DNA from 2 places in the Paenibacillus sp. Aloe-11 genome. Region 2 is predicted to be linked to the other one. Evidence: predicted binding sites of a transcription regulator. Region 2 holds the regulator's gene; the other holds the start of a gene.
What was found. Region 2 encodes Rex, which represses fermentation and respiration genes when NADH is low (regulators of the CRP and FNR family bind a similar motif). Its sites were predicted from a motif close to TTGTGAAATATTTCACAA; they were not measured.
Positions count from the first base shown of each region.

Region 1: WG8_RS04285 (DoxX family membrane protein) is a predicted target of Rex. The motif match lies at 1,753-1,770, and genes of this name have one in related genera.

Region 1 is NZ_JH601047.1:20,010-23,263, forward strand. Features, by position in the region: gene WG8_RS04280 (hypothetical protein) at 1-892, opposite strand, end outside; gene WG8_RS04285 (DoxX family membrane protein) at 1,138-1,650, opposite strand; gene WG8_RS04290 (DUF3048 domain-containing protein) at 1,897-2,988, shown strand; gene WG8_RS04295 (DUF47 domain-containing protein) at 3,176-3,254, shown strand, end outside.
Region 2 is NZ_JH601056.1:53,865-57,118, reverse strand. Features, by position in the region: gene dinG (ATP-dependent DNA helicase DinG) at 1-1,076, shown strand, start outside; gene WG8_RS13670 (redox-sensing transcriptional repressor Rex) at 1,121-1,774, shown strand; gene WG8_RS13665 (amidohydrolase) at 1,761-3,062, shown strand; gene WG8_RS13660 (cell wall elongation regulator TseB-like domain-containing protein) at 3,101-3,254, shown strand, end outside.

The DNA of each region.
Region 1 (3,254 bases), on a different contig from region 2:
ATACTTGTGTCGTTTGCTTATCTCCGTTTTGATCCAGCAGGGTCACAAAGGCTTTCAGCTTCTGAATGTAGGCACTCTTCGAATCCGGGTTGCGTTGAATGACGAGTTGATATCCTTTTTTGGCATTAGGTTGAATCTTCTTGGTCTCATAATCGAATAGTGGCGTATTGTTCGTGCCGTAGAAGGTATAGAAATAGTACATCTCATATAAGCTTTTTACCGCTTTTGTACGGTTGGAATGTGGATATTGGTTTAAAAACGCTTCCTGTGCCAGCACTCGTCCCGCTAACTGCTGATAGCCGATGCGGAGTGCTCCATCCTTGATAGCCGCCTGTCCCGATTCAATGGCCATGATGTGAATGTAGCTGCGAATATCTGCCGTGGTGTACTTGCTGAATACTGTGTATTTTTCATAGTTTATGACCGGATAAAACATACCTTCCGCCGTTTCAAGCTTGAATCCGGCATCTCTGGTTTGGACTAGTAATTTTTTCAGGCTTGCGTCTTTTGTACGGCTAATCAGATTGGTGAACGTATCGCCAGGTTTGTATATGCTACTAATCTTATTTTGAACAGACGTCGGGTATAGCGTACGTGAGTATGCATCCAATTGCTTATTCTGGGCATTTTCCAGATGGAGCGTCATCATGGTTGCCTGAGCGGCTGGAACGGATTGAATGTGCTTTTGCATATACGTAAACGCCTGAGGCAGCTTGCCGGGCTGGCTTAGCAATTGCTCAAAGGTCTTGGAGATTTGTTGTGCGCTTACCGTCTGAGATGCTGAAGCAGTTTTTGCTGCTGCGGCTGTTGCCTGATACCCCAGTCCCATAGTCTGTACAGTGAAAGCTACTGTCGCGAGCATGAGATAGGCTTTAGTCATTTTTTTCATCATATAACCCTCCATATTTCTTCGTGTTTTCTTTGGTGTATCTGTAGTGTATAGGGGAAATGTATCGTGAGCATTCCATGTTGTATCCAACTTGTAAACATTTGATGAAAAGTTGAATCCGACAAAAAAAGGAGTTCCCACGTCAGTATGAGATGGGAGACTCCTTCAGTGATGAATAGGTGGGGAGCGGCATAGCTGCATAAAAAAACAACCATTAGCCCAGAGGGTAACGGTTGTTTGCGGGTTAATTAAGCTATTTTTCGATCGGCTGGAAAGGTATCTTTATTTTTACCGAACAGTCCACGTAGGAAGGGCAGTACCCAACGGTCAAAGCCGATCCGTCCGGCATTTGCACCAGCGACCACAAGGAAGATTTCAAACAGCAGGTAGATTGCATTGGTGCTTACTGTACCCGAGAACAGGAACGAGAAGTTCATGACCATGGCCATCAAAGCAGCCAGTGTAGTCAGTGTACCAAGCAGCAGGCCAACCCCGACCAAGAACTCACCCAGTGGGATCAGGACGTTGAACAAACCGACATTTGGCAGGGCAAAGGCTTCGAGGAACGATCCCCACCAGCCTTGTACAGCGGGATGATCTCCACCCGTTTTAGCAATGGCCCCCGAGATGAATCCAGCAGCATCAAATCCGCCAGTCAACTTTTCAAGTCCATGGCTCATCCATTCATATCCGAGATAAACCCGTACTACAGTCAGCAGCCACATCGCTATTTTGTTTTCACGCAACCAGTTGTTAAACATTTAAACCACTCCTCTTTCTTATATCAAAATGTTTTGTATTTCATTAGGTTAGGATGATCATCTCTGCTACACCTTTATTGTATTAGGTTCAGTTACACATATTTGTGATAAAAATCACAAAGTCCGAATATTTTTTAAATTTTAATGTCTTCAGATAAGTATTCTATCAGGGGAATGGCTTAAATCAAGACAAAAACAGGAAAAAAAGCTTATAATGAGAAAAAAATCTAAAGTGGAGGGATAAACTTGTCCAGGTCCATTTCCCAACGAACGCAATGGTTGCGTGTGATGGCCTCAGCTCTGTTATGCATGACGCTGATGTCTTGTTCTGCCTTGTCCAAAACGGGTGAATCTGAACCCGCTCCCCAATCGATTGAACAAAAAACAGAACTGGAGGCTGAGCCGCTCAAAGAGCAGTCCATTCCGGCATTTACAGCTCCGCTTACCGGTCTTCCGGTGGAGCAGCCTGTTTTGGAGCGACCGCTCGCGATCATGATTAACAATGCTCCGGCTGCACGTCCACAGGCAGGGCTTAGTCAGGCAGACATGGTATATGAAGTTCTTGCAGAAGGCGGAATTACTCGCTTGGTCGCTTTTTTTCAAAGCTATAGCGGAGATGTGAAAATCGGTCCGGTTCGCAGCATCCGACCGTATCTGATTGAGCTGGGCGAAACCTACGGTGCATTGCCGATACATGCAGGGGGAAGCACAGATGCCTATGCGATTTTACAGCAGCAGAAGAAGGAGCATCTGGATGAGATTTCGAATGGAGGGGCTTACTTTTGGCGAAGCAAAGATCGTCGTCCTCCCCATAATCTGTACACAGATGTAAGTAGACTGCGCAAAGGAATTGATCATAAAGGGTATGTCAAGCAGGCGGAGGTTCCCGTATATCCTTACCTTAAATCCGGTGAAGCCCCGGTCATGACAGACGAGAGTGCAGCATCTTTGCAAATCCGCTTTTTGCTCAAAAACTATCGTGTATCCTACACCTACGATCCGGCGGATCAGCAATATAAGCGATTTGTGAACGAAAAGTCACATGTGGATCAAAATAATAATCAACAGCTTTCTGCGGCCAATGTTATTGTGATGAGCGCCAGCCATCGAACACTGGATGATGTGGGCAGATTGAGTGTTGCGCTGAATGGCAGTGGAGAGGCCATGGTGTTTCAACAAGGACGAGTCATACATGCACAATGGCAGCATACGCCCGGTGATGCGGTTCGTTTTATGAAAAATGGAGTTGAAATTCCGTTGACGCCAGGTACATCCTATATACATGTGGTCCCTGCAGATACTTCTCTAAATGAGCATGTGACTATAAACACAAAATAAATATGAAACACTCCTTTTTAAGGAAAAAATGTCGGATAATGAACTTCTGTGTCGGGTATTGCATACGAATATCCTGAAATTTGCTTTTGCAAACATTACAAAAACATTGATGAGTGTGATAAGATAGCAAAGGTTGTCTATTGCAGTCGAAACAGGTTGCGGATATTTTCGTAAAGGGGTAATCGTTATGAGATTGAAGAAAAAGGATATATTCTTCGAGACGTTGGAAAATATGGCAGATACGATCGTGCAAGCAGCAGATTATT
Region 2 (3,254 bases):
TTTTGCGCAAGGGTGACAAGCTCATGCTGGACGTAAAGGAAGAATATGATGATTATGCGGCTGACAGCCTTATTACGGATATTACAGGACTGCTCAAGGATTTAGCCGGAATCAAGGAGAATTTGCGTCTCTTTATACGTCTTGATGATGAGACGACCGTCTACTGGCTTGAAGCGAGTGGGCAATTCCGCAGTAAATCATTGCAATTTTATGCAGTGCCTGTAGATGTGAGCCGCCAGCTGAAAGAAATGTTTTTTGACAAAAAAAGAAGCATTATTCTGACCTCAGCTACTTTGTCGGTGGATAAATCGTTTCAGTACATGACCGATCAGCTCGGTTTGCAGGAAGCTGCAGATGAGGGACGGCTGATGACTTCGCAGCTCCCGTCACCCTTTAACTACAGGGATCAGGTGCTGCTGGTCATTCCCCGCGATTTCCCGAGTGTAAAGGGCAGTGTAGGAGATGCGCATTTTGTTAATATGCTTGTCAGCTCGCTAGGCGCGACTGCACAGGCGACCCGGGGGAGAATGCTCGTTCTGTTTACCTCTTACCGTATGCTCCGGCAAGTGTATGAGCCGCTCAAAGAGGCATTGTCTTCCAGCGACATCACTGTGCTGGGACAGGGTGTAGACAGTGGGAGCCGCAGCAAGCTCACCCGGCGTTTTCAGGAGGCCAAGGCTTCTGTATTGCTGGGAACCAGCAGCTTCTGGGAGGGTGTTGATATTCCAGGCGAGGCGCTGACGTGTTTGGCCATCGTCCGTCTGCCGTTTCAACCGCCGAATCACCCGTTGCTGGAGGCGAAAAGCGAGCTGCTGCAGCAGCAGAAGAAAAATCCATTTATGAAGCTGTCTGTTCCACAGGCAGTCATTCGCTTTAAACAGGGGTTCGGGCGTTTGGTACGTACAGCGAGCGACCACGGGGTCGTCATCGTTTACGATACACGTGTCATCGAATCCTATTACGGAAAGCACTTTTTGTACTCATTACCGGGACCAAAAATGGAGCATATGCCGACGGAGCAAATGGTGCCCCGCATCTCTGAATGGCTCCAATCCGCCCCGGAGACTGAGGCATAACGGACGGACATGAGACATGTCCGTTACAATTAGGGGGAGCAAGTATGAAATCAGAAAAAATTTCTGAGGCAGTTGTACGGAGGTTGCCCGTATATCTACGCTATCTGAATGCACTGAACAAAAGGGAAGTGGCTACGGTTTCTTCCCAGGATCTGGGGCAAAGGCTGAATTTGAATCCGGCCCAAATCCGCAAGGATCTCGCATACTTTGGAGATTTTGGCCGAAAGGGTATCGGCTATGATGTGACTTATCTGATTGAAAAAATACGTCATATCCTAAAAATTGACCAGCAAATCAACGTTGCATTGGTCGGAGCAGGTAATCTGGGGCAAGCCCTCTCGAATTATAATGCTTACTTAAAAGACAATATGAAAATTGTAGCCGTATTTGATGCTGTTCCTGAGAAGACCGGAACGATGATCAATACGCTGGTCGTTCAGCCAATGGATCAATTGGAGGCGACTGTGAAAGAAAAAAATATTCGGATCGGGATTATTACTGTACCGGATTTCGAAGCGCAACACGTGGCCGACAAGCTGATTGAGTGTGGTATTGAAGCGATCCTGAACTTTGCACCGATCATTCTGAAAACCCCGGACAACATCCGGGTACATACCACAGATTTTACAACCGATTTGCTAAGCCTCGCTTATTATTTAGAGGATGGAAAGGAAGAATCGCAAGATGACAGTGAATAAATGGATGATTAAAAACGGCTCCTTTGCCGTAAACGGACCTGAAGCCGGGGTAATCCATGGCTATATGATTGTGGAGGATAGCCGGATTACTTACATTGGCGAGACTTTGCCTGCAGGAGAGGAAGATACAGAAGCATTTGACGGCAAAGGCTTGCTCTTTTTACCAGGTCTGATTAATACGCATGGTCATGCGGCGATGTCACTGCTGCGTGGGTATGGCGATGATTTGGCACTTCAAGTATGGCTTCAGGAGAAAATGTGGCCGATGGAAGCCAAATTTACAGCTTCAGATGTATACTGGGGTACTTCCTTGTCTGTGCTGGAAATGCTGAAAGGCGGTACGACGACCTTCCTGGACATGTACGATCATATGGATGAGGTGGCTCGTGTAGCTGAAGAGTCAGGCATTCGTGCGAGTCTGATGCGTGGAGCGATTGGATTATGCTCAGAGGAGGAGCAGCGAATCAAGCTGGCTGAGGCTGTGACTTTTGCACGTAACTGGCATGGCAAGGCGGATGGTCGCATTACAACAATGATGTCTCCACATGCGCCATACACATGTCCGCCTGCATTTATCGAAAAATTTGTACAGGCTGCGCATGATTTGAATTTACCGCTGCACACCCACATGTCCGAGACTATTGCCGAAGTTGAGCAAAACGTACGTGATTATGGCTTGCGTCCAGTTGCACATTTGGATAAGCTCGGCTTTTTCTCCCGTCCTTCGCTTGTTGCCCATGCCGTTCATTTGAACGACGAGGAAATAGCCTTGCTGGCTGAACGTGGTGTAGCGGTTTCCCATAATCCGGGCAGCAACCTGAAGCTGGCAAGTGGTGTAGCAAGAGTGCCTGAGCTGCTGCGTGCAGGGGTTACCGTTTCGCTCGGTACGGATGGTCCTGCCAGCAATAATAATCTGGATATGTTTGAGGAAATGCGTCTGGCTGCTCTCATTCATAAGGGAGTATCCGGTGATCCTACGGCAGTTCCTGCGAATGAAGCACTGCGTCTGGCAACCGAGTACGGCGCGAAGTCGATTGGTTTAAATGAGGTGGGAGTGCTGGCAGCAGGCAACAAGGCTGACTTTATCGCGTTGGATCTGAATCAGGCGCATTTCCTGCCGCGTACGGACCTTATTTCCCATGCTGTATACTCTGCAAGTGCCAAGGATGTGGCCCATGTGTGGGTAGACGGTCGTCAGGTCGTGAAAAACGGTGAGTGCCTGACGATGGACGAGGAACGCATCAAACATGAGGCACAAGCCGCCTTTGAAGGGCTGCTGTCGCGCTAATTCAGGTGTCACATCCCCTTAGAGAGGAAGCACAGGTTTTGAAAAATAAGAAAAAATGGATAGCGGTCGCTATTTTGGCCGTGATACTGATCCTGGTCAGCATGTTCTGGTATTATTCTTATGTTACGCAAGACCAGGTGGCCGAGAGGAATGCCGCTATCATAAAGGCCAAGCAATCGGGTGGTCTGGTCA